Regions from separate parts of the Leisingera sp. ANG-M6 genome, predicted to be linked through region 4. Evidence: riboswitches for the same ligand, from Rfam matches in the RefSeq annotation. Region 4 holds a riboswitch; each other region holds the start of a gene.
The links. A riboswitch is a leader RNA that binds a small molecule or an ion and turns the genes downstream of it on or off. The one in region 4 is predicted to bind cobalamin.
Positions count from the first base shown of each region.

Region 1 (7,682 bases), on a different contig from region 4:
CGCTGACGGAAATCGTCACATGCTCCTTGCCCGGCTCCAGCGCAGCCTGATCCCACAGGCCCAGCACCCCCAGCCACCAGACAAAGTCGCGGCCCCGGTACATCCGCGGCGGGCGGTCATGCGGCCCCACCGAAAGATAAACCTTGCGGCCTGCCCGGTTCAGCTCATCGGCGATCTGCGCACCGGATGACCCCGCCCCGACCACCAGCACTGCACCTTCGGGCAGCTGATCCGGATTGCGGTAGTGGAAAGAGTGAAGCTGGTTCACCCCTGCGCCCTCGGGCACCACAGGCGGGATCACAGGATGCTGGAATGCGCCGGTTGCCGCCACAATCCGCTTTGTCTCGATCACACCATCCGAGGTTTCGACCCGGAAACCGCCGGTGCCGTCAATACGCCCGGCCCTGGTCACTTCAACTCCGGTGCGGATCGGCGCATTGAACCGTTCCGCATATTCAACCATGTAGTCCGCAACCCTCTCTTTGGCCGGAAAGGCCTCAGGGTCAGTTCCTTCGTACTCCAGGTTCGGGAAACGGTCATGCCAAGCGGGGCCGTTGGCAACCAGCGAGTCCCAGCGCCCGGTCCGCCAGGCCTCTGCAATCCGGTTTTTTTCCAGCACCAGATGCGGTACGCCGTGGCTGGTCAGATGCTCGCTCATGGCCACACCGGCCTGCCCGGCACCAACAACTAGCGTGTCTACCTTTTCTACAGCCATTTCCAAACCCTCTTCTGACACTCCGGCGCGGGCTGCTACCCTACCGGTCTTCCCCATCAGAATGCTCACAACAACAAGTTCGGAAAAAGAATTGTGTGACTTACCCCTGCTTCGGTTGCAGCTAACCAGCAGCTGAAATCAAAATAGACAACTCACGGGGCTTTCGCGGCAAAGCCCTGAAGAAAAACCCTGATCGACGCGGTTTCGCCTGTGCAAACCTGTGGCAACATACAGTATTGTTTGCACTGCTAGTCATTCGGGACATTCCCAAACTGTCTGGGCATGAAAAGCCCTTGAGGATTGGATACACTGTGGGGCACTCGACAGCTGCCCTCAAACTAAAGCACCAATGTTTCGTTCAGATGGTCCAGGCTGAACTAGACTTTTATTCAGCTCAACGCCTTTGCCGACCCGTTCAACCGCTGTGCGCGCGGTCATTGCCCTTGAACCAGTGGCGGGCAATTCCCACTGTCATTAATCCCGCGCTGGGGCACGCCGCCGGAGACCCGGAGCGCATACTAGTGCGCGTCGAACAGCATCTCATGGGATTGCAGAAGGTAGGCTCGGACCAGGAAGGCCCGGCTGTGCGACAGCTTGATATGGGCAATCTGGAGCTTGGTGCGCTCTCCACCGAGAATCGCCCAGTCTTCGCTCCAGTCGAATTGGGAGGCTTCGCCCGGCTGAAACGCCAGCGGAACAAACGTGCCGCGGCCTGACGACTGCTGAACGCGCTGGCGTACCGCGCGCCATGCCCGCATGAAGGCCGCCACCCGCCCGTACGAGCCGGTAAAGCCGAGAGCCGCCAGGTCCACATGCAGCTGCTTAACCGTGCGCCGCTGCTTGCGGGGCTTGCGCGATTGCGCGGCAAGCCAAGCAGACAGCTTGTCCGCGAATGGATCCAGCTTGCTCGGACGCTGCGGGACTTGAAACCGGGGCACAACAGCACCCGAACGTGTGAACAGGCATGCAATTTTGACCCCGTAGCGGGGAAATCGGCGTCCAAAGATGACCCCCTTACACTGATGTGAATCATGCCCTCGAGGTTATCGGGGAGCACAGAGTGGGATGTTGGTCGTGGAGACGATAGCAAAGATCCGGCGGGCGTATTTTCAGGATTGAGGCATTGAGCCGCCATTGGTCCGAGGCCAATGCCGAACAAGCCGATCAAGCAAATCTGCCGGGAACTGCGGGTATCGCGGAATACGGTGCGGAAGGTGATCCGGTCTGGTGTGACGGAAGCAACCTACGAACGCCGCGTTCAGCCTCTGCCAAAGATCGGGCCATGGAAAGACAAGCTCAAAGAGATGTTGGCGGCGAATGCGAGGAAGCCAAAGCGCGAGCGGTTAACCCGCATCCGGATCTTCGAAGAACTGAGAGCCCTTGGATATGACGGCGGCTATGACGCTGTCCGGCGTTACGCGGCCACGTGGTCCAAGGAAAAACAAGAGGCCACCGCGGCCGCCTATGTCCCGCTGATTTTCGATCCGGGCGAGGCCTACCAATTTGACTGGAGCCACGAGATTGTTGTGATCGACGGTGCGACCACCACTGTGAAGGTGGCGCATGTCCGGCTCTGCCACAGCCGCATGCTGTTTGTCCGGGCCTATCCGCGCGAGACGCAGGAGCCTCGCCATTGCCGCTTGGACCAATGGCGCTCCCAATGGCTCGATGTTCGATGCCCATGACAAGGCCTTCGCCTTCTTCGGCGGGGCCTGCACGCGCGGGATCTACGACAGCGGAAATTGTCCGCCACTGGTCCGAGGACAATGGACGCGAAGACGGCGGTAGACACGATCTTCGTTAGCCGCGACCGGGCCTACAATCGGCGCTTCCAGCAGATGTGCGGGCATTATCTTGTCGATCCCGTTGCCTGCACACCAGCATCGGGCTGGGAGAAGGGACAGGTCGAGAACCAGGCAGGCGTTGTCCGGCGTCGCTTCTTCGTGCCCAGGCCCAAGTTTAAGAGTTACGCCGAACTAAACGCCTGGCTCGAGGATCGCTGCGCCGCCTGGGCCAAATCTCATCCGCACCAAGAGCTTCGAGACCGCACGATCTGGGAGGTCTTCGAGGATGAGCGGGCGAGTCTGGTGCCATACGTCGGCCCCTTTGATGGTTTCCACGCTGTTCCGGCATCAGTCTCGAAGACCTGTCTCGTCCGGTTCGACAAGAACCGCTACTCGGTGGATGGCCGCGCCGTCGGCCGGCCAGTCGAGATCCGCGCCTATGCCGAGCGGGTCGAGTTCTGGCAGGACGGCAAGATCGTAGGGCGGCATGAACGAGCCTTCGGGCGCGACAAGGCCATCTACGATCCGCTGCACTACATCCCGGTGCTGGCCCGCAAGCCCCCTCTCGCGCATGCACGCATGCGCTGCCGGGCAGCGGGACGCCCTCAGGAATGGGGCTCCCTTCAAGGACAGGGAGCTGCCATCAGCGATCAGGCGCATTCAGCGCAAACTGGGCAAGGTGCCCAATGGCGACCAGCCCCCTCTCGGGACATTGCTGCGCAATGCCCTGCCGGGCAGTGGATGGTCCAGATCCTGAGAATGATCCCCACCGATGGGCTGGATGCAGTGGATGCTGCCTGTGCCGAAGCGCTGAACGAAGGGGCCTCCGCGGCCTCGGTCGTCACCAACATTCTGGCCCGGCATCGTGAGCCGCCGCTGACCATCGATACGCCGGACGCGTCACGCTGAATGCGTGCCTCTGGCACGACGCGACTGACCTGCGAGCCCGTGGCCGACTGCAAACGCTATGACCGCCTAAGGAGACACATCCGTGGAAAGATCACAGGTGCTGGACGCGTCACGCCGTAGGCGTGCCTCCGGCACGACGAGCCAGCTGAAGCTCTACGGCATGAAGGCCGCCTACGATGAGACCATCGCCACGGCGGTGAAGCGTCAGCACGAACCGCAACAGATCATCCATTGCCCGGCAGGCGCATGCGCAGCATGCTGCCGAGAGGGGGCGATCTGCTGAACGCCGAGATCAGTGAGAAGCAGGCGCGCTCGATCAAATGCCAGATGACGATTGCCAAGCTGCCCCTGGCGAAAGAGGTCGATGAGTTCAGCTTCGAAGGCACGCCGGTCAACGAGGCGCTGGTCCGTGATCTGGCGACCGGAGAGTTTCTGGCGCAGCAACGCAATGTCGTGCTGATCGGCGGCACAGGGACCGGTAAATCCCACCTTGCCGTCAGCATCGCTCGGGCGTGCATCCGCCGCGGCAGACGGGGGCGCTTCTTCAACGTTGTGGACCTGGTGAACAAACTCGATGCGGAAGCCCGCGCCGACCGACAGGGGCGCACGGCAGATCTGCTGTGCCGTCTCGACTTCCTGATCCTCGACGAGCTTGGCTATCTCCCCTTCGCACAAACCGGTGGTCAGCTATTGTTCCATCTCATCAGCCGCCTCTACGAGCGCACATCGATCATCGTGAAGACCAACCTCGACTTCGGCGAATGGCCCTCGGTCTTCGGCGACGCCAAGATGACTACCGCGCTGCTCGACCGCCTTACCCACCATTGCGACATCGTCGAAACGGGCAACGAGAGCTGGCGCTTCAAAACCCGAGAATAGTCGAGCCGACGCTGGCACGATACGGCTTCGCTTGGTGGAGGCTACACCGCATCGGGCCAGCTAACCGCACGTCAAACAGGGGGTCAATTTTGGATGCCTATAGGGGGTCAAAGTTCCATGCCGATTGACACCACTGGCGGAACAGGAGGCGCGAGCGGGGATGTTGGAGACACGAAAAAGGAAAGGTTCTGTCGCAAATGGCAAAACTATGTGTCGCCCGACAATTTGTGTCAAACGTCAGGCAAAGCTGACCCGATGCTGACTGTTTTTAAGGAAAAATTGCCTGCACCTGCCAGGCATTTCCACCCCAATTGTCAAGCATTTCTGACCCAAGACAGGCCGGTTTTCGCTGCAAACGCAGCCAAGGCGCCATCCTGTGTCCTCTTTACGCAGGCAGCTGACGTCGCAGCTTCATGCAATGGACGGCAGGTTCGAGCCCAACTTGTACCTTGGATTTCTTCGCTGCGCGTGCTCGCCGCAACAAAATCGTCGCAACTGCATCATTTTGGGCGCCGCTGAGCGGCGTAAAAAACAGCCGTTCAAGCATGCTGCAGAGAGATCTGTCACCCGAATCCACAGGTCGCCGGACGGAGCTGACTTCCGCCCCAATTGCAGCTAGGGGTGCCCCGAGTGTCGGCTTCGCGCAGGGAAGCCAACTTAATAGAGGCACTGCCTGACAGGCCGGTTCATTACAATACAGGCTACTGAGGCAATTTGGCTGAACCATTAGCTGCAAAGGTCATTTCCATTGAAACTGACCCTCTTGAAACTTGCAGCTTTTGGCCCACCTCGAGCCCTTACCTATTGGTTCGGGGCAATTGACAATTCTGTCAGCGTTCGCCTACCTGCTTTCGATGGTTCCTCAAGGCAAAATGCTGAGAGGATGAAAAGGGAACACGGTGAGGTGTAGCCAACAGGCGCTAAATCCGTGACTGCCCCCGCAACTGTAAGCGGATAGCGACGCCAAGCACCCACTGGCCGTATGGCTGGGAAGGATGGCGCAGCCAAGACCCGCAAGTCAGGAGACCTGCCATCGCGATTTCAACCACACCGGGACGGGGCGTCCTGGAAGGAGGCCTCATGGCACGCATCCTGCGTATCTCGGAAACTTGCTCCCACTGTTTGGGCTTGCTTGGACGTAGCCGCAGGTGCGGTTGCCGTCCCTGACATCATCTTGTCCATGCAGGTTCCGCAGCTGCCTGCCTAACACCTGAGCTGACGCAGCTGTCCACTGAATCAGCGCTTGTTATATTATCACATAACTTGTACACCTCACCCCAAAATTCCCTTGTCAGAAACCTAAGGACCAAGGACATGCCGAATTATTCACGCGCTTTCTGGACCAAAACCCTCGCCGCAACCTGCCTCGCCGCTGCGGCGCTTTTGAGCCCTGCAGCCGCAGAAACCAAATTGGAAATGGTGATTGCCGCGCCGTTTGGCCCCAAAAGCAGCATTCCTGATCCCCGTGCCCGCCAGAATGGCTGGCTCAGCAACCGGGCAGGCGTGTCGGAAACGCTGATTGGTATCGGCTATGACATGACCCTTCAGCCGCGCCTTGCCACCGGTTTTGAAAACCTGTCTGAACGGGAATGGAAAATCACCCTGCGCGAGGGTGTAAAATTCCATGATGGCTCTGCGGTCACCGCCCAGGCTGTCAAAGAGTCGTTTGAAAAGCTGAGCGAAGAGGGCCACCCCGGGAATAACCCGCGCCTGGTCAAGCTTCTGAACATCGAATCCATCGAGCTGGTTGACGATAAAACGCTGGTCTTCCGCACCAGTGCACCGAACTCAGCTTTCCTGTGGTCGCTGACCGAACCGTCGGCGGCTGTCATGAAAGACGGCACCGATGCAATGCCGCTGGTGGGCACTGGTCCGTTTGTCTTTGAAAATGCGGAAACGGACAAAACTTATGTGACCACTGGGTTTGCCGATTACTGGGGCGGCGCGCCGAAACTTGACCGTCTGGTGATCGACGCGATCAGCGACCCTTCGGTTGCGGCACTGGCACTGCAGGCGGGTGATGTTGATCTGGTCACCAACTACCCGGAACCGGATTTCGCCAAGCTGCTTGAAGAAGGCAAAGGCCAGCTGTTCTCGGAGGCAACCGCGCGACTGTTCTTCTTGCAGCCACGGGTGAATGACGGTCCACTGTCCAACCAGACGCTTCTGAATGCCGTTTCGCTGGGCCTGGACCGTGACACCATCGTTGCGGCGACCCTGGCAGGTGTCGGTGGGCAGTCGGCCAATGGCATCTTCCCAGCCAGCATGAAATCCTGGGTAAACGGCGATATCAGCCTGTCCTATGACCCGGCCAAAGCGCTGGCCATGCTGGATGAGGCGGGAATTACCGACAGTGACGGCAATGGCATCCGGGAGCTGAACGGCGAAGACATCGTGCTGAAGATCCGTAGCTACGAAGGCCGGGCTGCGCTGCGGCCGACACTGGAAATCTCGCAGATCATGCTGCAGCAGATCGGTCTGGGCGCGGAAATCGCAATGGGTGAATTCGGCGCAAACAACGAGGCACTTAAAGCTGGCGAAATCGACCTGCACCTACAGGCCTGGGGCACCGCCCCGCAAGGCGATCCGGATTACTTCCCCAGCACATTGGTGGCGACGGATGGCAGCTATAATGTTTCCGGCTACTCCAACCCTGAGCTGGACGCACTGCTTAAAAAGGGCCGTAGCCTGTTTTCAAGCGAAGAGCGCAAACCGGTCTATGCCGAGGTTCAAGCCATTATCAACCGTGACCTTCCGGTGATCCCGCTGTTCCACAAGACACAGGTTTCGGTCGGCAATGGCAAGGTTGAGGGCTACCGCATCCACCCGGCAGAAACCTATCTGGCGAGCCCGGAGCTGGCGATTGCCGAGTAAACAGGCACCTTTGATGAAAATCGAGGCCCTGTCCGCCGAAATTGGCGGGCAGGGTATTCTGCATGATGTCAGTCTTGAGATGGCGCCGACAGAATGGCTGGCGGTTGTGGGCGGCTCCGGTGCGGGCAAATCTACTCTTTTGCGGGCCGTGATGGGCCTGACCCGCCCTGCGCGTCCGACCAGCGGGCACATTCTGTTCAACGGCGCGCAGCGTGCTTTTGCCTCGCCCGCAAAAACCACTCTGGATGGCATTGCATATGTGCCGCAAAGCCCGGCCCATGGCTTTGATCCGCTGCGCCGCCTGCGCTGGCAATGGGACCAGCTGGCCCGCCGCAAAAGGGTAAAACACACCTCACATCAGCGGGACATTCTATCGGCCCTTGGCCTGCCGGATCCGGGCGGTAGCTACCCGCATCAGTGGAGTCGAGGTATGCAGCAGCGTCTGTTGCTGGCGATGGCCCTGATGGATGCTCCGAAACTTTTGATCCTGGACGAGCCGACCTCAGCGCTGGATCCGCTGA
Region 1 is NZ_JWLG01000014.1:26,604-34,285, forward strand. It holds gene RA24_RS12190 (flavin-containing monooxygenase) at 1-715, opposite strand, end outside; partial or broken gene RA24_RS12195 (IS21 family transposase) at 1,237-1,656, opposite strand; partial or broken gene istA (IS21 family transposase) at 1,781-3,528, shown strand; partial or broken gene istB (IS21-like element helper ATPase IstB) at 3,491-4,287, shown strand; gene RA24_RS22265 (hypothetical protein) at 4,405-4,806, shown strand; cobalamin riboswitch at 5,126-5,336, shown strand; gene RA24_RS12210 (ABC transporter substrate-binding protein) at 5,602-7,161, shown strand; gene RA24_RS12215 (ATP-binding cassette domain-containing protein) at 7,175-7,682, shown strand, end outside.
Region 1: another riboswitch for cobalamin. It lies ahead of RA24_RS12210 (ABC transporter substrate-binding protein); the one in region 4 lies ahead of RA24_RS00990 (hypothetical protein).

Region 2 (7,682 bases), on a different contig from region 4:
GCAGCCCATGTGCATGAATGACATCCAGAAAATCCACGTGCAGATCGGCCAGGTGAAAACCGGCCGGGCCGGGCAGTCGCTGAATGCGATCCTCGGCTCCTGCATCGGTCTGGGGCTGCTGTACCCGGCCAAGGGGATCTATGGGCTGGCGCATTGCCTGCTTGCCAAGTCACCGGACAGCTCTGATGCAATATGCGGCAGGCATGTGGACCAGGCTGTCAATTCGCTGCAGTCCCTGATGGAGGTGTCGGGCAAGGAGCTGCGCAAACTCCAGGCGATTGTCGTTGGCGGTGCCAACATGACGATGCCGGCAGATACGGATCCTGCGCGTCTTGTCGGCAGCATCAACGCCCGCTCCGCCTACCGGTCGCTGCGGGACGCCGGCGTCCGCAACATTCACGAGGATGTCGGCGGCATGCAGGGGCGGCAGGTGACCATCGATTGCAGCAGCGGCGAATTCACAGTCAAAGCGATTCCGCGCCTGGGGGGACAATCATGAAACCGGAGACTTCAAACCCGCTGATCCTTGGCGCGCAATCTTCGGCTAGCGATCTGGCAGGCTGCCCAGCGGTTGGAGTTGGGGACAGCAGTGTTCCTCAGAAGGAACTGGCCCAGCCGCACAATGTGCGGGCAAAACGGGGGAAGCCGGACAAATACGGTTCATTCCTGATCGACGACAGCGAGTTTGCAATCTCCGTCTCGGCGCTCCAGGAGATCGTGAATGAACCGGATGAGATTTCACCTGTGCCGCTTGCGCCGTCCTACATGCTGGGGCTTTTCAACCTCAGGGGCATGATTGTTCCGGTGATTGATTTGCGCAGCCTGCTTGAGTTTCCGGCTATTGAGCGCGCGCAATCGCGCAAGGTTGCAATTGTCGAACATGGCGAACACTGCATTGGCCTTCTTTTCGACAGAACGGGTGAAGTCCTGAACGGAAAAGGCGTGGCGCGGGTCGATTTCCGCCCCAATGGCGACGGCATCAAGGATGTTGTTATCGACGGGGTTTTGAAATTCAATGACGGCGAAAGGCTGGTTCAGGTCCTAGACCCGCACGAACTGCTGAACCTGGAAAAACTGCCGCGGGCTGACAACGGCCCCGGACAGGAAACGGTCAAACTCAGCAGAGGCAAAAAGCTCGCCTGCGTTTCATTTCAAACCGGCCACACGACCTGCGCCATCGACCTGCGGTTTGTAAAGGAGGTCAGAACCGTTCCCAAGCTGGAACAGTCGCTGCTGGTGGGTGGCAATGTGATCGGCACTGCAAATCTGCGCGGCGTTATCCTGCCCGTCATAGATTTCCGCGGATTCATGGGAGATAGTGCAAAATTTGTGCTTGGGGCCACGATCCCCAAGGAGCGCAGAATGCTGATCATCGACACCGCAGAAGGGCCGGTCGGGCTCATGGTCTTTTCCATCGACAGCATCCTGCCCTATTTCGAGGATGAAGTGCTGCTCTTTGCCAAGCTGGCCCTGCCGCGCGGTGATCTTGTGAACGGGTGTCTGCTGGATAAGAACAACCAGATTGTCATGATGCTTGATCCGGCAAAGCTATTGCAGGAGCCAAGTTTTGTGGCTGCGGCCAAAGCCTGCCAGGAGATTTTTCCACCCGAGAAAACGGAAGAAGAGGCCGCTGAACTGGAGGCCCGCGCGGCAAGGCGCACATTTATCAAGTTCACTTTCGAAAAACGGTTCGCGCTCGACACCTCCGAAGTCAGCGAGGTGATCAACCGCCCAATTGACCTGCTCGAACCGCCGTTTTCACTGAGCTTCGTCGAAGGCATCCTGAATTTGCGGGGAGAGCTTATCACCCTGTTCAATCCACGTGTGCTGTATGGGCTGCCGCCCGGGTCCGGCCGCGATCAGAAAGTGCTGATTTTCAAGCATGACGCGCAGAAGTTTGGAATACTCGTGGACACCGTCGATGAAATAATCATCACGACGGAGAACCGCGTGGCTGAACTGAAGCCCTTGGACCAGCAGAATACCTCCAAGAGCATCGCTGAGGATGTATCCGGGTGCCTGCAGCACAAAACACCAGACGGCAGGTTCGAGTCGATTTTGATCCTGGATACGAACGCACTGGTAGACCGGTGCTTCAAGGCGGCCTAGAGCACTCAGCGCTTTCGGTTTCCGCAATTAACTGCCGCGGGTCCTGGGTCGATGCCTGCACGGAGCGTGGAGTTGCATGACTAGACCCGAAGAATTCTGCTGACCGACGAAGTTTTTCTTGCCGCAAGAGAAGTGATGCGCTACCCGCGCTTTACCGGTCCCGTAAGGGCTAAGAGGGAATCCGCGGTGCCGCCTGGCGCCAAACGGAACTGCCCCCGCAACTGTAGGCGGCGAGTGCTGTCCCATCGTGTCACTGGGCCTGAAGGGTCCGGGAAGACGGGACAGACAGTGACCCGCCAGTCAGGAGACCTGCCGGTGAAAACCGAAACACACCGGACGGGGTTGTCCGGGGAGGTTGCCGGCTAGATGCGCCGCCCGTTCCTGGCGCCGCAAGAAGGGGAAACCCTCCGCCTTGCCGGTCAATGCCCTTCACCCGTTCTCCGGTCATTGACACATGGAGATCGAAGATCATGTTTCTGCGTTCCGGCCTCATGGGCCTTTCATTCGTTGCGGCAGCTCAGGCCGCAGCAGCCAGCGAAAACTTTCCGCTGACTATTCAAAACTGCGGTGAAACCGTCACTTTCGAGGCACCGGTTGCGTCCTCCGTGACCGTTGGCCAAGCCGCAACAGAGGTACTTTATGCGCTGGGTCTGGGTGGCAAGGTGCTGGGCACCTCGGTCTGGTTCAACGATGTTCTGCCCGAGTACGCCGCACTGAACGACAAGGTTGAGCGCCTGGCCGACAATGACCCAAGCTTTGAAAGCGTTGTGGCCAAGCGCCCGGGCCTGGTGGCTGCCCAGTATGAGTGGCATATCGGTCCCGAAGGCATCGTCGCCAAGCGCGAGCAGTTTCATGATCTTGGTATCCCGACCTATGTGATGCCCGCGGACTGCGTCGGCAAGGACAACACCACCGGCGGCGACGGCACCCGGACCGAGATGTTCACCACCGACAGCCTCTATCAGGGCATTGAGGAATTGGCGGCGATCTTCGGCGAGGCAGAAAAAGGCGCTGAGCTGGTCGCCGACTACAAGGCTCGTGAGGCCGCGGCTGTGGCCAAGGCGCAAGAGGTTGCGCTGGACGACGCCTCCGCTGTGTTCTGGTTCTCCTCGCCCGAGATGGAAAGCGACCCGTTCGTGGCCGGCCAGAAGGGCGCACCGGGCTACATGATGCAGCAGCTGGGCCTGAAAAACGTCATTGAGACCGACGAGGAATGGCCGACCGTCGGTTGGGAGACCATCGCGAAAGCCAACCCGACGGTGATCGTGATTGCCCGTATGGACCGCCGCCGCTTTGCCGCTGATGACTACGAGAAGAAGCTTGAGTTCCTGCGCAATGACCCGGTCGCCAGCCAGATGGATGCGGTTAAAAACAACCGCATCGTGGTGATGGACGCCCAGGCGATGGACGCCACCATCCGCGCCATCCCGGCGCTGGAAGACTTGGCGGAAGAACTCAGCGCGATCGGCAACGGCGCATGAGTGCAGCCGCCGTACTGGCCTGGCAGGGCTTCCGGGGCGCTTGCCTTGCCCTGCCGGTGCTGGCCGCGGCGGTTCTGGCAGGCGCAATGATCGGGGAAACCTCGCTTGCGCCTGACCTTGTCTTGTCCGTTTTGGCCAACAAGCTGGCCGGGGCGGGCCTACCGGTGGACCCGGTGGATCAGGGCATCATCTGGAGCTACCGGCTGCCGCGGGCGCTGGTGGCTGCAGCCTGCGGGGCGGCGCTGGCGGTTGCGGGTGTAGTGCTGCAGGCCTTGCTGCGCAACGCGCTGGCGGACCCTTACATTCTGGGCATATCGGCCGGTGCCTCGACCGGGGCGGTGGCGGTCACCATTGCAGGACTTGGCGGCGGCGCCCTGTCACTGTCCTTTGGTGCCTTTAACGGCGCACTGCTGGCGTTTGGCTTTGTCGCCATTCTGGCGCGGGCCGCCGGGGCAGGGGGCAACCGCGCCGCAGCTGCGCAGATCGTGCTGGCGGGCATTGCCGGCTCGCAGCTATTCAATGCGCTGACCGCTTTCATTATCGCCAAGTCCGCCAATGCGGATCAGGCCCGCGGCATCATGTTCTGGCTGATGGGCAACCTCAGCGGCGTGCGCTGGCCGGATGTGTGGCTGGCGGTGCCGCTGGCGCTGGCGGGCTGGATGATCTGCCGCTTTCATGCCCGTGCTCTGGACGCCTTCACCTTTGGCAGCGATTCCGCCGCTTCGCTTGGCATCCCGGTCCGGCGGGTGCAGGTGGTTCTGATCTTCGCCACCGCGCTGATGACCGCGGTGATGGTGTCGATCGTCGGCTCCATCGGCTTTGTCGGCCTGGTGATCCCGCATGCGGCACGGTTCCTGGTAGGCCCCGGCCACCGCAGGCTGATGCCAGCAGCGGCGCTGACTGGCGCCGTGTTCCTGATCGCCGCCGATATCGTCTCCCGCATCATCATCCCCGGCCAGGTGCTTCCCATCGGGGTGGTCACCGCCCTGATCGGGGCGCCGTCCTTTGCGGTGATTCTGGTGCGCGGGCAAAGGACTGCGAGATGAGGATCGAAGCCCGCAACCTGTCTTTCTCAGTGCGCGGCAAAACTCTGCTGCAGGACGTCTCGCTGGCGGTGCAGCCGGGTGAGACGCTGGCGCTGGTGGGCCCGAACGGCTCCGGCAAATCAACCCTGATGCGGCTGCTGTCGGGCCTGGCCAAACCCTCGCATGGCGAAGTGCTGCTGGAGGACCAACCGCTGGCCCGGCTGACCCGCCGGGAGATCGCCCAGCGGATCGCCATTGTCGAACAGCAGGCCGACACGGCTGAGCGCATCACCGCACAGTCCGTCGTCGAGCTGGGCCGCACCCCCTGGCTGTCGGCGCTGAAACCCTGGAGCAGCGACGACACCCAGCTGGTGGACAAGGCGCTGCATACGGTGGAAATGGAGGGCTTCGCGCGCCGCGAATGGGCCACTTTGTCCGGCGGCGAACGGCAACGGCTGCACATTGCCCGCGCCCTTGCGCAACGGCCGGGGCTTCTGCTGCTGGATGAGCCGACAAACCATCTGGACATCCACCACCAGCTGTCCATCCTGAACTGCATCCGGAACCTGCAGGTGACAACCGTGGTGGCCCTGCATGACCTGAACCAGGCCCTGACTTGCGACCGTGTGGCGGTGCTGTCACACGGGCGCCTGGTGGCCTGCGGCGCACCCAGCCAGGCATTGGCTCCGGAAACCGTATCTGAGATTTTCGGCATCCAAGCACGCTGGGTCCAGGATGCCGAAGGCGCGGGTCCCTTTCTGTCCTTCCAATTGACCTGAGACATCAGGGGGACTGGCGCCCAGCCATGCCGGATGTTTCAGCTTAGCTCGCCGGAAAGGTCGCAGGACTGAATGAAGGCGCAGCACTCCTCTGTCAGTGCGGAAAAGCGGGACCGTTCGCGCTGGTACAGGTAAACCTCCCGCTTGTCGGGAAGGTCGGCAATCGGGCGGAAGGCAGTGGCCTCCGGCATGAACCGGGCAACTGTCTGTGGCAGAACCGTGACCCATTTTCCGGTCCGGACCATGGTGATCAGCGAATGGGTGTTGTGGATCGTCACGTCGGCATTACTGCTGGCCTCAACGAAGCGCTCGTTACGGATCAGGCTGCATAGGGCGTTGCGGACAAAGGATGCACCGATCACATCAGCAATGGTAGGGGCAGCCTCCTGCTGGTACAGCGGATGATCGGTGGAACAGACCAAGCCAAAGCGGTCCTCGAACAGAGGCACGGCCCTGACGCCATTCAGCGGATGATAGCCGGAGGCGATGCCGATATCGGCCTTTCCCTCCGCCAGTGCATCCAGCACCTCCTGGGTGTCGGTGTCGCGCAGTTCCACCTTGAGGCCCGGATGCCGTGCCGTCATGTGCTCCAGCACTGCCGGGAAAACCAGTGCCGCAACCGATGGAACCGACACGATCTGCAACAGGCCGTGGGCTGCTTCTGCCGCCAATTCGATGCTTTGCACGGTTTGGTCGAAACGCCGGACCTGCTGCTGGGCCAGTTCAAAAACCTGCGCGCCCAAAGGCGATAGCTGGTTTTTGCGCTCGCCCTCGAACAGCCGTTTGCCCAGATGCTCCTCCATCTGCTTCAGCGTCATTGAAACGGCGGATTGGGTCCGGCCCAGCCGGTTGGCGGCCTCGGACAAGTTGCCGGTCTGGGCCACAGTGCAGAAGGCGCGCAGCATTTCGATTTTCAATGCCATGCTTCAAAAATCCTGAAGTTCTTTACAGTTTATTGAGTTTGACTGATGCTGTTGGTGGAGTCCATCCTGCTGCAAACCTGAAATTCAGCATCTGGGGCTTCTCCGTGACCAAACTGAACCTGATTGCCGGCGAATGGCTGGCGGGCGAAAGCGAAATCGAAAACCGCAACCCTTCGGATCTGAGCGATCTGGTCGGCATGTTTGCCCAGGCCAGCTCCGATCAGCTGGAAGCGACCCTGGATCAGGCGCAGATCGCCCAAGCCGAATGGGCCGCTTACGGCCTGGAGCGCAAGCAGGCGGTACTGATGAACATCGGCAATGAGCTGATGGCCCGCGCCGAGGAACTGGGCACGCTGCTGAGCCGCGAAGAAGGCAAGCCGCTGGCCGAGGGCAAGGGCGAGGTTTACCGCGCCGGCCAGTTCTTCACCTATTACGCCGCCGAATGCCTGCGCCAGATCGGTGAAAACGCCGACTCAGTTCGCCCCGACATCGAAGTGGACGTGCGCCGCGAGGCCGTGGGCGTGGTGGCAATCATCTCCCCCTGGAACTTCCCGACCGCAACCGCGTCTTGGAAAATCGCGCCGGCGCTCTGCTACGGCAACGCAGTGGTGTGGAAACCCGCGAACATCACCCCGGCGTCCGCCGTGGCCCTGACCGAGATCATCGAGCGTCAGGACATCCCCAAGGGCCTGTTCTCGCTGGTGATGGGCTCCGGCCGTTCGATCGGCCAGCGTCTGGTCGAAAGCCCCAAGGTGAACGCCATTTCCTTCACCGGCTCGGTGCCGGTGGGCAAGGGCATCGCTGCTGCCGCGATCCAGAACCTGACCAAGGTGCAGATGGAGATGGGCTCCAAAAACGCGCTGGCCGTGATGGACGACGCCGACCTGGACCTAGCCGTCACCCTGGCGCTGGGCGGCGCCTTTGGTGGCACCGGCCAGAAATGCACCGCTTCCTCCCGGCTCGTGGTCCACGCAGCCGTGCACGACGCCTTTGTTGAAAAACTGGTGGCGGGTGCGCAGGCGATGAAAGTGGGCCACGCGCTGGAAGCGGGCGTGCAGATGGGCCCGGTGGTCAGCGAGCAGCAGCTGAACGAGAACCTGGCCTATGCCGACCTTGGCAAATCCGAAGGTGCGGAGCTGGCATGCGGCGGCCAGCGCCTGGAGATGCCGCACGAGGGTTTCTACATGTCGCCGGGCGTGTTCCTGAACACCACCAACGACATGCGCATCAACCGCGAGGAAATGTTCGCGCCGCTGACCAGCGTTATCAAGGTCGGCAGCTATGACGAGGCGCTGTCGGTGGTGAACGATACCAATTTCGGCCTGACCTCCGGCATCGTCACCCAGTCGCTGGCCCGCGCCACCC
Region 2 is NZ_JWLG01000022.1:91,299-98,980, forward strand. It holds gene RA24_RS19170 (CheR family methyltransferase) at 1-17, shown strand, start outside; gene RA24_RS19175 (chemotaxis protein CheD) at 8-499, shown strand; gene RA24_RS19180 (chemotaxis protein CheW) at 496-2,109, shown strand; cobalamin riboswitch at 2,248-2,440, shown strand; gene RA24_RS19185 (ABC transporter substrate-binding protein) at 2,580-3,590, shown strand; gene RA24_RS19190 (FecCD family ABC transporter permease) at 3,587-4,636, shown strand; gene RA24_RS19195 (ABC transporter ATP-binding protein) at 4,633-5,394, shown strand; gene RA24_RS19200 (LysR family transcriptional regulator) at 5,433-6,317, opposite strand; gene RA24_RS19205 (aldehyde dehydrogenase family protein) at 6,422-7,682, shown strand, end outside.
Region 2: another riboswitch for cobalamin. It lies ahead of RA24_RS19185 (ABC transporter substrate-binding protein); the one in region 4 lies ahead of RA24_RS00990 (hypothetical protein).

Region 3 (7,682 bases), on a different contig from region 4:
GGCACCCAGCCTTCGGGGATGGGCGTGTTGGCGGAATGAGTGCGCTCGGCACGCAGCAGTTTGGGCAGCACATGGGTGTGCGGGCCTTCGGGAGACTTGCCGCCGGTGTCGGGACCGCCGATCATTTGATAAACTTCGACCCGGCCAAGGCGGGTCAGCAGCACCCGGTGCGGATGGTGCTTCAGGATTGCCCCCATCGCTGGGTTGCCGTGCTCAAACAGCGAGCGGCCGGCGTTTTCGTTCAGCACCTCCAGCAGCTCAGGGTCGGCGGTGCGGATGCAGAAATCCGCCTGGTACTGGCCCAGCCCCATGTCGAACAACTGGGCGCCGCGGTCTTCGCCGCGCAGCGCATCTTCGTCGGGGCCAAGCGCGGTCAGCGCACCGCGCTGGTTCATCGCGGCGTCATCGTGCGGCAAGCACAGCGACACGGCTTGCGTCCAGCGGTGCGGCTTTGGACTGAGTGTCTCATAGGCGACCGGGCGCACGCCTTCCAGGGTGTCGATGCGCACGCCGCCGCGGGGGGTTACCTGCATAAGCCCGGCATGCTCCTGCGGGGCCGAGTCGCCATAGACATGGTGGAACTCGGCAATGGCGCCAAAGGACCCCATGTTCCAGCCGCAATCTTCTTGCATCAGCGCATCTTTCAGCACCTGTTGAAGCTCAGGCATGTGCTGCCCTCCTGTTGGTTGATTTCCATTCCAGGGCGCCTGTGTGGACGGCCTGGTAAACGGCTTTGCAGATGGCTTCGCCGGTGGCAGTGTGCAGCCCGGCATAGGGGTTTGCGCCAGCGGGAGCAGCTAGTGCGACGCAGTCGGTTCCGGTGCCGGTCGCCGTTCCGCTTGGCAAAATGATGTCAGCGTCCATCACTGCTGCGGTGCGGGCCTGGACCGCGATGCTCATCGCTTCGATCAGTCCGGCGTGGGTCAGCCCTTCGGAGAGGCGCAGTGCGACATTGATGGTCCCCCAGTTGCGGCTGGCGTAGTCCATCCGGCTGCCGACCCGTTCGGCATTGGACAAGCCGACAGTGGCCACCGCATGAGCGCTGATGCCTTCTACAGTGGCTGAGGCCTCGCAATAGCGGCGCACATCCCGCGAGGTCAGGAAGGCCACGGCATCCTCGCAGCCCCTCTGCGCCAGTTCACCCGCGAACCACTCGGTGACATCCAGATCACGCGGCAGGTCGCTGTTGCGGACTTCGCGCCACAGGATGCGGCGGGCGGTAACAAGGCCGGGGCGGTTCACAGCCCAGCTCAGCACTTGCATCTCTGCGCCGAGGTCAAACTCGATCCAGGGGCGTTCCAGGGTGACCGCGCCCATTACAGAACCTCCAGCGGCTGGAACACCGGCCCTTGCGCCGTTGTCTCATGCCAGACCGAGATGCCAAAGGCGCGCGCCATCAAGTTCGGTGTCAGCACTTCGGCGGGCGGCCCGTCGGCGAGGATGCTGCCTTCGGCCAGCAGGATCAGCCTTGTGCAATGGCGCGCCGCCAGTCCCAAGTCATGCAGCGAGACCAGCGCGGCGCGGCCTTCGGCAGCGAGGCTGGCAAAGACCTCCATGGTGGAGATCTGATGCGCCGGGTCCAGCCCGGCGGCAGGTTCATCGGCCATCAAGAGCGGCGTGTCCTGCGCCAATGCACGGGCAATCAGCGCGCGGGCCTGCTCGCCGCCGGACAGGCGGGAGGCGGCGCGCTGACGGAACGGGCCGAGCCCCATGCGCTCAATCGACTGGTCGACCAGCGCCTGATCGCCGGGCGGCAGCCGCAGCCCCTGAGGCAGATGCGGCAGGCGGCCAAGCGCCACCAGCCGCTCTACCGGGATCGGCCAAGCGATTTCGCGCGATTGCGGCATCCAGGCCGCCGCGCGGGCGCGTTCCGCGGCACTCATCTCCGCCAGCGAGCTGTGCCCCTTCGCCGGGATCAGCCCCAGGGCGGCGCGCATCAGGCTGCTTTTGCCAGCGCCGTTTGGCCCCAGCAGGCCGACGAATTCACCTGTTTGGATTTCAAAGGACACATCGCGGAGCACCGGGCGGTTCCGCAAGGTGACGGAGAGGTTCCGGACCGAAAGCACGCTCATGCCAGCCCCTTCCGCGTCTTATAGATCAGGTGCAGGAACAGCGGCGCGCCGACCAGGGCGGTGACCACTCCCAGCTTGAGGTCCCGCGACGGCAGGATTACCCGCACCGCAATGTCAGCCAGTTGCAGCATGATGGCGCCGCCAAGTGCCGAGGCCCACAGCAGCCGCGACGGCTGGCCGCCAACCAGCGGGCGCAGGATATGCGGCACCACCAAGCCGATGAAGCCGATAGCGCCCGCCACAGCAGTGGCGCCGCCGACAATGGCGGCAGTCCCGACAACCAACAGCAGCCGCAGCCGGTTCAAGTTCATCCCCATGGTCTGCGCCGCATCCTCGCCAAGGGTCAGCGCATCCAGACCCCGCGCCAGTGTCAGCAGGATCGCGCCCCCCGATAGCGCAAAGGGCAGCACCAGCCAGACATGCAGCATCGAGCGGTCCGCCAGCGAGCCCATCATCCAGAACACGATCTCATTGGCGGCAAAGGGGTTGGGCGACAAGTTCAGCACCAGCGAGGTCAGCGCCGCCGCCATCGCCGAAATCGCAATGCCCGCCAGGATCAGCGTCAGCGAGCCGCCCTGCGGCCCGGCCAGCGCCATCACCAGAAACACACCTGCCAGAGCACCGGCCAGCGCCGCCAGCGGCAGGCCCAAGGTGAGGCTGGCCGCCAGCCCGGTGTTGATCGCCAGCACCGCCCCCAGCGCCGCCGAGGAGGACACACCGATCAGCCCTGGCTCAGCCAGCGGGTTGCGCAGGTAGCCCTGCATCTCGGCACCCGCCAGCCCCAGCCCGCCGCCGATAATCACTGCCAGCAGCGCCCGCGGCAGCCGGATTTCCCGCATCACCAGGGTGAGCGGCCCGTAACCCTCGTCAAACAGAGCGGCCAGGCTTTCGCCGGCGCCCACATCGGCCGGCCCCACCGTGAGCGACAGCAGGAACAGCGCCAGCACCGCTGCGGCCAGAACCAGCATCAGACGGGTCATTCCCGGCTCTCCTTCTCCATGAACAGACGGCGCTCTGCGGCCAGGGTTTCCACCGCGCGCAGCACATGCGGGGTGCCGCAGACCCAATCCGCATCGCGCATCTGCCCGGCGCCGCTGCGGGCGGCCAGCTGCCGCACCACCGGATGCGCCAGATTGTCCTCACTGCGCGAGGCGCGCGGATAGGGCGACGTGCCGATCAGCAGATCCGGCGCGGCCAACGCCAGCAGTTCCAGCGGCATATGACCGGAGTGCGCATAGCCCAGTTCATCCGCGATATTGCGCAGCCCCGCCGCGCGCAGGATCCGGCCCGCGAGGGTCATACTGCCGGAAGTGAACCCGTTGGCGGCATAAAGCGCGGCGCGTGCCGCCTCCGGTCCGGCTTGCTCAAGCGTTGCCAGTCGCTTGTCGAAGTCTGCCAGCAGTGCGTGGGCCGCTTCTTCGCGGCCCAGAACCTGACCCATCTGCAAGATACGTGCGCGCACATCCTGCAGCGAGCTGGCGGGCTCGAACACCACCACCGGCACGCCAAGACGGCGCAGCATATCCGTGGTGGCAGGTGTCGAATAGGCGCCGGCAATCACCAGGTCGGGCTGCAGCAGATAGATCTCTTCGGCCAGCCCGTGGTTGGCGGGATAGGCCATGGCCGCGTCCGCCATGGCCGAGGCGCGTGTGTCCTGCGCGATGTAGGAGACCGAGGCCAGCTGGCCGGGCGCCGCAAGCAGCATCGCCAGCTGGTCAGTGCAGAGGTTCATCGACACCACGCGCGATGGCCCGGCAAAAGTACCGGTGGCGGCCCACAAAAGGGCCAGGGCTATGCCGGGGAGCCTGCGCATGGGTCAGAACGAGGCCCGCACGCCGATATAGGCGGCGCGGCCGCGCTTGGCGTAGCCCCAGACGTCGGCGTAGTCCTCGTCGAACAGGTTGGTGACGCGCCCAGTCAGCACCACGTTATCCGTCAGCTCATACTGAGCAGCCACATCAAAGGTTGTGTAATCCGGCAGCTCAGCGGTGGCAAACGAGTCAAAGAACTGGCTGTCCCAATTGCCTGCCACATGCCGGATGTCCGCGGTGACAGAGCCGCGGCCATTGAAAGTATCCAGTGTGGCACTCAGCAGAAGCTCGTGCTCCGGGCGGCGGATCTCGACCGAGCCATCGGGGTTGGTGGCGTCCAGATAGGTGTAGGACAGACGCAGATCGAGGTATTCGCTGGCTTCCAGGCTTGCTGCCAGCTCAACACCCTTGCGATCACTGTCACCGGCTTGGTTGCGGTAGGAGAACGTGGTTGCGTTCACCATGTAGCTCTCGATCTCGCCTGTCAGCGTCTCGTCGAAATAGGTCACATCAACCAGGCCGCGCCCTTGAAGGAACGGCACCTCAATCCCGAAATCGAAGCTGCGATTTTCCTCCGGCTGCAAGTTCGGATTGCCGAGATAGGTGGTGGAGCCGAATGTGCTGTTGGCAAACAGCTCAAAGTAAGAGGGGTTCACAACACCGGTTCCAGCCGAGCTGTGCAGGCGCACACCGCTGTCTGCAAAAGTGTAAGAAGCACTGGCGGTCCAGCTGGTGGCGTCTTCGAATACGCTGTTGTTGTCGTGGCGCACCCCGAGCTGCAGGTCCAGGCCGTTGGCAAAGCTGCCGCGGTATTCCAGGGCAATCGAATTGGTTTCGCGCGCAAAGGCCGGGTTGGAACTGCTGGAGTCCTTTTCCCATTCCAGCATCGCGTTAAGAAGGTGGTCTGCTTGATCCGCTAACTGCCCGTCCAGGCCGAAGCTCAGCAGGTACTTTGCTGCTTCCGTTTTGGTCTCGGTCGGGGTGCCGCCATTGAAGGACCGGTCAAAGTCAGTGCGTTCGATTGACAGGCGGTGTTTCAGGCGGCCGCCCAATGTGTCCAGTTCAGCATAGACTTGCGCCAGTTGCTCATCCCGGTCACTGAATTGCGTCGGATCATCCACGACATAGCTGGCCGCATCCGTTGCGGTGAAGGAGGTGCGGTCGCTGTCATAGCGTTCATCCGACGTGCGGAAGTTGAAGCCAAGTTTCAGCCGGTCGGTGACCAGGTAGTCGCCTTTCAATTGCAGTGTATTGCGGCGGATGCCGTCTTCTTCACCGCCATCGCCCGAGGTGTCATAGCCGTCGTCATTGTCATGGGCGAAGCTGAAGGCGATACCGCCGCGCTCGGTCCGCGACGAAACCCGGGCCGAGGCCCGGTAGCCGTCGGACCCCGCTTCCGCGCTGCCGCCGTATTCCGTGCCGATGCCGCCGGACTTGGTGATGATGTTGATCACACCGGCCGAGGCGTTGGAGCCGTAGAACACCGATTGCGGGCCGCGCAGGACTTCGATCCGCTCGATATTGGCAGTGTCCAGGCCGGACAGAATGTACTCGCTGTCACCGCCCGAGGCTTCGACGCCGTCGATCAGGATCAGCGTGTGATTGGCTTCTGCGCCGCGGATGCGGACCTGAGTAAAGCTGTCGCCGGAGCCGTTCACCATCAGGCCGGGAACCGAACGCAGCGCGTCCTGGACGGTGGTGATGCCGCGATCATCGATCTCCTCGCTGGTCAGGACCGAGACGGAGCGGCCGTACTTCTGGGCCTCGACCGGCGTGAAGCCGCCGGAGATGATGATCTCCCCCAGATCGGTGACTTCTTCATCCTGAGCGGTTGCGATTACAGGGGCGGCGGCCAGGGCGGCGGCCAGGGACAGGCTTGCCTTGCGCATATTCCATTCCTCCCGGCCCACGCAGCAAGCACAGGCCAAGCGGCTGCCCATACCGGGCAGCATGTTCATAATTTTGGTCTTTGGAAGGCAATGCCCCCGCAGACGGTGAAAACTGCCACCACTACGGAAGGTCCGTTATCTTCGGCGCGCCCCGCACCGCGATAGGGTGATCATCCTGGCAGGTCTCCTGACTTGCGGGTCGAGGCTTTGCTGCGCCTTCCCGCCCCTTGGGGCAGTGGCATACCGCAGCATTGCTCTCCGCTCACAGTTGCGGGGGCAGTCACGGATTCGGCGCCTGTTGGCTACACCTCACCGTGTTCCCTTTTAACCGGGTGGTCTCCCAGCCGGACCAGAATGGTCGGGACTTAGGCAAACTGAACTTATTCTGTCAAGCGGGAGAATTCGCAACCTGAGTAGAAATGGCCTTGGGCTGGCATCCATATCGCCGAATTTGCCTTTCCAATTTTTCAAGTGACGATGATTGATTACGCATACAAAAAACTTCGAAAGGCAGCGGTGTTTCCCCGTTCCTCTGATAGGAACATGCCTGCCTATTGATCCCTGCAGCACTGCAGGAGAAAAACCATCGGCACCGGACGGCCAAGTGAACAGAACATGATTCTCTTGACTCAGAAATTCCGGTTTGCCATTCAGCCAAGGTGACCGGTTCCGCGAGTGTTTCAATGCGCAGCGGAAGAAATAGGGAACACGGTGCGGCGTACCCAAAAGGGACCAAATCCGTGACTGCCCCCGCAACTGTGAGCGGTGAGTGACGCTGAATACGCCACTGGGAACATCCCCGGGAAGGCCAGCCGAGCCAGGACCCGCGAGTCAGGAGACCTGCCGGACACGGGGACTGAGGCTCCGCTTGCGGGGTTACTGCCCTTTTCCACCGGACGCCGGGGTGCGCGTCTGGCGCGTGTGCCGTTCAGGCGTTTCCGTGCCGCTACTCCCCGTTGTTCATTCCTGATTGCAGGTGCGCCTGTATCGTCGAATGAGGACGAAATGAAACTGAACTACCTGGCCGCTGCTCTGGCCGTTTCCCTGCCGGTTACCGCTTCGGCGCATTTCCAGCTGAACTACACTGAACAAGCGCTGATCGAAAAGCCCGGCGACGTGCCGATGGGCCTGGTGTTCTGGCACCCGATGGCCAACGGCCATGCGATGGACATGGGCAAGCCGGAAGAGTTTTTCATGATCCACAAAGGTGAAAAGACCGACCTGTCGGACCGCCTGGAACCCGCCACCTTCAAAGGGGCTGAAAACGAAGCTTCGGCTTACAAGGCCTCGGTCCCGGTCAAGCGGTCCGGCGACTATGTCGTGGTGACGGTCCCTTCGCCTTACTACGAGGAAAGTGAAGACATCTATATCCAGCAGATCTCCAAGGTCGTGCTGAACCGCAACACGCTGCCCACAGACTGGGACCAGCCGGCTGGCCTGGCGACCGAGATCCTGCCGCTGAACAAGCCCTATAACGTCATCGTAGGCTCCACCTTTTCCGGTCAGGTTCTGGCGGACGGCAAGCCGGTTCCGGGTGCCGAGATCGAAGTCGAGTTCATGGCGTCGGAGCCGGATCTGGAAAAATTCTCAACCACTGATCCCACCGTGGGTGAGATGCCGGGCGGCGCAATTGTTGCCATCGCCGACCAGAACGGCGTTTTTTCCTTTGGCATTCCGAAAGCAGGCTACTGGGGCTTTGCGGCACTCGGGTCCGGTCCGGCGACCGAGCACGACGGCAAGGAACTCAGCCAGGATGCTGTTCTGTGGATCCACGCAGAAGAGCTGAAGTGAAAGTAGACCGATGCATATCGTAGACGGCGCACTGTCGAACCCGGTTGTGATCGGCGGCGCGGTTGCCGCCGTCGGCGGTATTGCCATGGGTCTGCGCAACCTGCCGCTGGAGCGGATTC
Region 3 is NZ_JWLG01000014.1:41,070-48,751, reverse strand. It holds gene RA24_RS12290 (DUF6925 family protein) at 1-668, opposite strand, end outside; gene RA24_RS12285 (adenosylcobinamide amidohydrolase) at 661-1,317, opposite strand; gene RA24_RS12280 (ABC transporter ATP-binding protein) at 1,317-2,072, opposite strand; gene RA24_RS12275 (FecCD family ABC transporter permease) at 2,069-3,052, opposite strand; gene RA24_RS12270 (ABC transporter substrate-binding protein) at 3,049-3,885, opposite strand; gene RA24_RS12265 (TonB-dependent receptor plug domain-containing protein) at 3,889-5,772, opposite strand; cobalamin riboswitch at 5,933-6,141, opposite strand; cobalamin riboswitch at 6,420-6,634, shown strand; gene RA24_RS12260 (DUF4198 domain-containing protein) at 6,778-7,563, shown strand; gene cbiM (cobalt transporter CbiM) at 7,574-7,682, shown strand, end outside.
Region 3: another riboswitch for cobalamin. It lies ahead of RA24_RS12265 (TonB-dependent receptor plug domain-containing protein); the one in region 4 lies ahead of RA24_RS00990 (hypothetical protein).

Region 4 (7,682 bases):
CTGCGGCGGCAGCACAGAGATCACTCCGATTTGCACCGGAGGCAGGTCCGGGCAGCAAGGCACTGTCCGCTCCAGCACGGCCGAGGCTGCAAAGGGCAGCGCGCGGCCGGGATCAGCCGCTGACAGGTTGGAGCACAGGACCGGACAGGGCGCGTCCTGCAGCACATTTGCCAGCGCCTCCAGCCCGGAATCGAAATCGTGATTGCCCAGGCCGGCGGCATCATATTCCAGAACCTGGAATGCACGCACCAGCGGATGCGGACCGGACGCCTGCGGCAGAACATCTCCCAGCGGCGCCCCCTGCAAACCGTCGCCATTGTCGACCAGGATACAGGCCGCCCCGCTTTGCGCAGCCTCAGCACGCGCTTGAGAAATCAGGGTTGCGACCCGCGACAGTCCAATGGCCGGATCCGGCCTGTTGGCATAGTAATCATGGCTCAGCAGATTGCAGTGCAGGTCCGTGGTGGCCAGCACATGCAATTCCCCGGCACTGCGGGGCTTGGAGGCCGCCGGCCCGCCTGTCATGTCCAAAATACTGCTGACACCGCCTGCCCGCCGCTCCTCTCGCACCATTCGGCGCCATTCTTGTTCGGCGCTATTTGAATCAGCGTTTTCAGAATTTGCAAAGAATCCTTTTCTCTGCGTATTAACTTTTTCGTAGACGCCCTGAGGCGGCGGCGCGGATGCCCCTGTTCTGCTGCAAAATGACCCTACGTCAACGATGCCAGGTGTGGCGGCACTGCGACAGGCAAGCACAGATCGCAGGCAAATGCTGGCAACGGCTGCGGCACACTGTCATGCATTGCCGCATTTCCCCGTTGAGCGCGGCCAGACGTCCGCCAGCCATAGGAGAATTGCCATGAAACGCGCGGAACAGGTGACCTTTGGCGGCGGCGGGCTGGAGCGCGCGGCGCATCTGCGCACGGACACGGCGGCGCTGGAGGCGGCCTGGAACAGCTCTGAGGCGCAGGTGCTGCTGATGTGGCGCGGCAAGCCGCTCACGCGGCGTGCAGCGGAGGGAGATCTGCCCTGCGGCCTGGCTTGGACCCCGCCCTCGCATCCGCTGGCGGCGGACCGCAAGGGTGACGCAATTTACCTGGGCCAGGCCCCCGGCGGCACGCATTGCTTTGCCTGCGACATCAGCGATTGGCAGCCGCAGGACCTGGACCAGGATGCTCTCAACAGCTTTGCCGACGCCAGCGAGCAGCAGCATCCTGAGCTGCCGGACACACATGTATTTGCAGAGCTGCGCCGGATCATGACCCGCCTCACCCCGCTGGAGGCGGAACTGGCCACCACCGCCAAGGCACTCTTGGCATGGCACCGCAGCCACCGGTTCTGCGCATGCTGCGGCGCGCCCAGTGACATGGCGCAGGCGGGCTGGCAGCGCGTCTGCCCGTCCTGCAAGGCCCCGCATTTCCCGCGCACCGACCCGGTGGTGATCATGCTGATCACCCATGGCGACAGCGTCCTGATGGGCCGCTCCCCCGGTTGGCCTGAAGGCATGTACTCGCTGCTGGCAGGCTTCGTCGAACCGGGCGAGACGCTGGAGGCCGCGGTGCGCCGTGAGGTGCTGGAGGAAACCGGCGTGCGGGTCGGCCCGGTCAGCTACCTGTCCAGCCAGCCCTGGGCCTTTCCGATGTCGCTGATGTTCGGCTGCGCAGGCGAGGCGCTGAGCCGTGAGATCACCATAGACCCGGAAGAGATCGAGGACGCCATGTGGATCAGCCGCCAGGAGATGATGACTGTCTTTGCAGGCGAACACCCGGTTCTGAAACCCGCACGCAAAGGCGCGATTGCGCAGTTTTTGATCAAGAACTGGCTTGCAGACACGCTGGACTAAGGCGCATATTTGCCGGAAACGGCACCGATCCCAAGCCGCAGACGAGGCAGGCGAACATGGAATTTCACAGCAAGGAAGACATCGAAGCCCCGATTGCAGAGGTGTTTGCGGCGATCTCCGACTTCGGCACGCTGGAGCGGTCTGCCCTGCGGCGCGGCATCGAGCTGCAGCGCACCGGCGACCCTGCCCATCCGGGAAATGGCCTGGCCTGGGACCTGTCCTTCAGCTTCCGCGGCAAACCGCGCGCGATCAAGCTGACGATGGCCTCCTACACGCCGCCGTCAGGCATGGCGCTGGATGGCAGCGGCAGCGGGGTTGACGGGCGGATGGAAGTCGAGCTGCTGGCGCTGTCGCCGCAACGGACCCGGATGGCGGTCCGGCTCAAGCTGTCGCCCACCACCCTGACAGGGCGCTTGCTGGTGCAATCGCTGAAACTGGCGCGCAGCAACCTCAATCGCCGCTTCAAACTGCGGCTGGCGGATTATGCCCGCTTGACTGAAGAGCGTCTGAGCCGGACAGCCTGAGGAAGCCCCGGTCAGGCCTGCGGCAGCAGCCGCGGCCACAGCGCGGCATTGGCGCGGGCAAAGGCGCCGAGATGACCGATTTTCTTGACGCCGGCCTGCTGCGGATCCAGCACAATCCGGCGCTGCGGCACATCTCCATAGGCATCGCCCAGCCGCCAGACCGCTAGCGGCGGCACCACGTCGTCATCCGCCATCGCAAACAGATCCACCGGGATGCCGGTTTCCGCCCAGCGGGGCTGCGGCAGCGTGGTGCCGGTCTCCGGCAGGTAGCTGCCCGGCGTGGTGCACCAGCGCCGCCACTGCCAGTAGACACCAGCTGGCAAGTCGGCCCCGAACCCCACCGCGCGCCCGGGCAGATAGCCCAAGGCACGGACCAGCGCCGGCACATGGCCGAACCAGAAGGCCAGCGCCAGCGCGCGGTAGGGCCAGGGATGATCGTGGTGATGCACCAAGCCGCCCGCAACCACGATCATGCGGGCGACGTCCGTCAGGCCTTCCTGCAGGGGCATCAGCATCGCCCCCAGAGAATGGCCAATCACATACATCGGCACGCCCGCATAGTGCCGCTGCATTTCTGTCCGGGCGGCTGGCTGATCCGCCAGCGCCCAATCACCCATGGTGGCCTGTGACCGGCGCGGGTGCATGCGCGCCGAGGCCCCGAAGTCCCGGTAATCGTAGGTGAGGCAAACCATCTGCTGCTCTGCCGCCAGCCAGCGCGCGAAATGCCGGTAATAGCCCTGCGGCACCCCGGTTGCGCCATTCAGCACCACCGCTGCCCTGGCAGGTCCCGCAGGGTGATAGAGCCGCCCGGCCAGCGCCGCATCTCCGGCAGCAAAGCGCACGTCCTCCACCCGGATATCCGCGCTGTGTTCCGCATGGCTGTCGAGCATGGCACCCTCCTAGACCGATTGGTCTATTCCACCTCTGGACCATTCGGTCTAATGCTGTCAACCTGCCGCCATGACTGACGTGACGACACCCTCTGCCGCCCCGGACGGCCCCGTCCCAACCCGCGAGCGGTTGCTGCGGGCGGCCGCCGGCCTGTTCCGCAACAAGGGCTACAGCGGCACCGGCCTGGCGGAATTGCTGGCCGCGGCGGAGGCGCCGAAGGGCTCGCTCTACCACCATTTCCCGAACGGCAAATCCGATCTGGCCCTAGCTGCGGCGGACTGGGCGTCGGAGCAGATGCTGGTGCTGATCGACGCATCTTTCACTCCTGCCCCGACGTTTCAGGAAGGCGCCAAGACGGTCTGCTACAAACTGGCGAAACTCTTTGACAAACAGGGAAAATGGAGCGGCTGCCCGGTGTCCGCCACCCTGTTCGAGGGGCCGGAAAACGAGGCCTTCCACCAGCACGCCGCCAAACTGTTTGAGGGCTGGATCATTGAAACTTCGACCCACGCCCAGCGCCTCGGCCTGGCCGAGGCAGAGGCCCGCGCGGCTGCTGAGAATTTCTATATCCTGCTGCAGGGCGGCTGGCAACTGGCCCGGGTGCGGCGCGATTCGGATGTGATCCGGGGGCTGCACCTGCAGATGCACAGGCCCCTCCCCGCCCATGTGCAGCCGCAGAAAAACGATTGACGACTCGAGGCGGAAGCCGCTACCGCTTGTGGCGATGGTTCCCGCGCCACAGAATCTTGTGTCCGGGATGAAAAGGGAACACGGTGCGGCCCGCCTTCCGGCGACGCCAATTCCGCGACTGCCCCCGCAACTGTAAGCGGCGAGCGACCCCGATAGAGCCACTGGCCCTCTAAGAGGCCGGGAAGGATCGGGAAAGCTGCGACCCGCAAGTCAGGAGACCTGCCATCGAATGTGAAACTCGAACCCGGGCGGGGTGTCCGGACAGGGTCTGATGGCACCGCGGGCTTTCCGCTTTTTCATCCGGTCTCTTGTCCCCAAAACCCCCGCACCACGCGCGGAGGGCGCAAACATGATGTGGACGGACAAGACGCATTTCTATGCGGCAACGGATTGCAAATACCTGGGGCGGCCCTGCCCCGCAGCGGAGCGGATGATCGCCAAACTGGCCGAGGCGATGACCAAGGCCAAGCCGCTGACCCAGGAAGATTTCGAAATCACCGGCACCAGCGCGCTGGACGGATGCCCGCGCAACTGCCCGGCGCAGTTCGTGGCCAGCCATGACCGGATCCGGCTGTTCTGCGGTGTCGGAGAAGAGGCCCCGCGCGAGGGGCTGGACCGGTTTGCCGATGCGATCCTCAGCCGCGACGGCACCGGTTTTGCAGCGTCAAAACTGGACGCCCGCCCCTGCGCGCTGATGGAGGCGCTGCCGAAAACGGCAAAGGCGCATCAGGCAGAGCAGATGCTGGCGCTTTAGGCCAGCAGTCAGGGCACAGGAAAAAAGGTTCGGCAGGCCGCACTGGGCTGCCGCCTTATTGCGGCCGGAACCCCGCGGAACGACCGGCGTAGGCCCATTCCATCTGAGCCTGCGTCTCCACCGCGCAGGGGCGCACGGCCCGCAGCCGGGCCAGCGCCTGCGCAGGATCCTCGCCGCATTCGATCATCAGCCGCAGCACCGCCATGCCGGAGCGGCCGCAGCCGCCTTTGCAATGCACCAGCACCCGGCCGCCGCCCTCCAGCGCCATCCGCGCCGAGGCGCTGGCCTTGGGCCATTTCGCTGCAACCTGCCGGGATGGCACGTCAAAGTCCGGCACCGGCAGATGGATCCAGCGGCTGGCCATGCTCTGGATGTCGCAGCCCAGCCGGTGGCTGCCCGCTGCCGCGTGCTCCTCAGCCGTGGTCATGGAGATCACGAGCCCGGGTTTCCAGGCATTGATCCGGCCCATGTCGCCAGGGTAGTCGCCGCCCTTGCCAGGCAAGGGGCACAGCGCCAGCATCCCGCCCGCGACGGGCACCTCGTATATGGAAATGTTCACAGGCACAGGCATCTCCTGCGCCGCAGTCCCAGAGACTTCGTCAGATCGCATGCCGCCTCCTCGCGTTGCGTTCCAATTCCCACTCCCGCCCAGGGTCTTGCAAGGGGATTCTAACCGCCAAACCCGCCAAATCCAAAACCTTTTCTTGGCCGCACGCTGCCTGCCCTTCTGCGGTGGACGAACCGGCTGCGCTTGAATACCCTGCGCGGAACGCGGGACACCCCCACACCGAATCCGGCACGAGACATCATGAACGATACCCCCACTGGCAGCACCCCCTCCAAGTACCAGGTCCTGGCCCGCAAATACCGGCCCGAGACCTTTGCCGATCTGGTGGGCCAGGACGCCATGGTGCGGACGCTGAAAAACGCCTTTGCCGCCGACCGGATTGCCCAGGCGTTTATCATGACGGGTATCCGCGGCACCGGGAAAACCACCACCGCGCGGATCATTGCCAAAGGCATGAACTGCGTCGGCGAGGACGGCCAAGGCGGCCCCACCACCGATCCATGCGGCAAATGCGAGCATTGCGTGGCGATCATGGAAGGCCGCCATGTGGACGTGATGGAGATGGACGCGGCCTCGCGCACCGGTGTCAACGACATCCGCGAGATCATCGACTCGGTGCAGTACCGCGCCGCCTCGGCCCGCTACAAGATCTACATCATCGACGAAGTTCACATGCTGTCGACCTCCGCCTTTAACGCGCTGTTGAAGACGCTGGAGGAGCCGCCCGCGCATGTGAAGTTCATCTTCGCCACTACGGAAATCCGCAAGGTGCCGGTGACGGTGCTGTCGCGCTGCCAGCGGTTTGACCTGCGCCGGATCGAGCCGGAGGTGATGATTGCCCTGTTGCGCAAGATCGCCACTGCCGAAGGCGCGGAAATTGCCGAGGACGCGCTGGCGCTGATCACCCGCGCTGCTGAGGGTTCCGCGCGCGATGCGACCTCGCTGCTGGATCAGGCGATTTCCCATGGGGCTGGTGAAACCACCGCCGATCAGGTCCGCGCCATGCTGGGCCTGGCCGACCGCGGCCGGGTGCTGGACCTGATGGACATGATCCTGCGCGGCGATGCGGCGGCGGCGCTGACGGAACTCAGCGGCCAGTATGCCGAGGGCGCCGACCCGCTGGCGGTGCTGCGCGATCTGGCAGAGATCACCCATTGGGTCTCGGTGGTGAAGATCACGCCCGATGCCGCCGAGGACCCCACTGTCAGCCCGGACGAGCGCGCCCGCGGCAAGGCGATGGCGGATGCGCTGGCGATGCGCGTCCTGACCCGCATGTGGCAGATGCTGCTGAAGGCGCTGGAGGAAGTGGCCGCCGCGCCGAACGCGATGATGGCCGCGGAAATGGCGGTGATCCGCCTGACCCATGTGGCCGACCTGCCCTCGCCTGAGGAGCTGATCCGCAAGCTGCAGGACACGCCCCCTCCGCCGCCCCCCGGTCCAGGCGGCCCTGGCGGCGGCATGCAAATGCAAGGTATGGGCGCCCAGGCGCTTGGCGGTGCTGCACCGCAAGGCGGCCCGGCAGGCGGCTCATCCGGCGGCGTCCCCATGGCCCACGGCGGCGGCGGCACGGTGACAGCGCTGGCACCGCAGGTCAGCTCCGCGCTGGCCCGCTATCCGTCCTTTGAACATGTGGTCGAACTGATCCGCACCAACCGCGACGTCAAGCTGCTGGTCGAAGTCGAAACCGGCGTGCGGCTGGTCTCCTACCAGCCGGGGCGGATCGAATTCACCCCCTCGGCCCAGGCGCCGCGCGATCTGGCCGCCCGGCTTGGCTCGGCGCTGCAGAATTGGACCGGTGCCCGCTGGGTGGTCTCCATCGCGCCGGACGGCGATGCCGCAACCATTGCCGAGATCCGTGATGCGGCTGAGAACGCCCTGCGTGAAGAGGCGACTGCGCATCCGCTGGTGCAAGCCGTTTTAGAGAACTTCCCCAAGGCCAAAATCACCCGCATCCGCACACCGGAGGAACTGGCCGCCGAAGTTGCCGCCGAAGCCCTGCCCGAGGTGGAGGACGAATGGGATCCCTTCGAGGACGGGTGACGGCGGGCCTGACGGCCCTCTTGCTCAGCTTGCCGGCAGCCGCCTTCGCCACCACTTGCTTTGACACAGGGGAAGCACAAGACAGCGCATGGGATGTCCTTGTGCGGCTCTCGTCCAAACCTGTTGCATTGGCCCTCTTTGCCCTTGCCGGATTCGCACTTTATAGCGGAAAGCGACTGCCGTTTTCACTCGCGGGCGCGCTGTGGGGCCTTCTGGCCTTCGTCATAGCCGTAGATAACCACGAGCTTTTCTTTGATGATAAGAAGGCCTTGGGCATAATCGAAGACTGCACCGCTTCCCCCCACTTGTTCATCGCGCTCGCAATTGCGATATGTGCGGGGATGACTTACGGCGCCCTGCGCCCCCGCACTT
Region 4 is NZ_JWLG01000002.1:96,470-104,151, reverse strand. It holds gene RA24_RS01015 (5'-nucleotidase C-terminal domain-containing protein) at 1-525, opposite strand, end outside; gene nudC (NAD(+) diphosphatase) at 860-1,843, shown strand; gene RA24_RS01005 (SRPBCC family protein) at 1,900-2,367, shown strand; gene RA24_RS01000 (alpha/beta hydrolase family protein) at 2,379-3,257, opposite strand; gene RA24_RS00995 (TetR/AcrR family transcriptional regulator) at 3,328-3,948, shown strand; cobalamin riboswitch at 3,967-4,189, shown strand; gene RA24_RS00990 (hypothetical protein) at 4,298-4,702, shown strand; gene RA24_RS00985 (protein-tyrosine phosphatase family protein) at 4,758-5,273, opposite strand; gene RA24_RS00980 (DNA polymerase III subunit gamma/tau) at 5,511-7,310, shown strand; gene RA24_RS00975 (hypothetical protein) at 7,286-7,682, shown strand, end outside.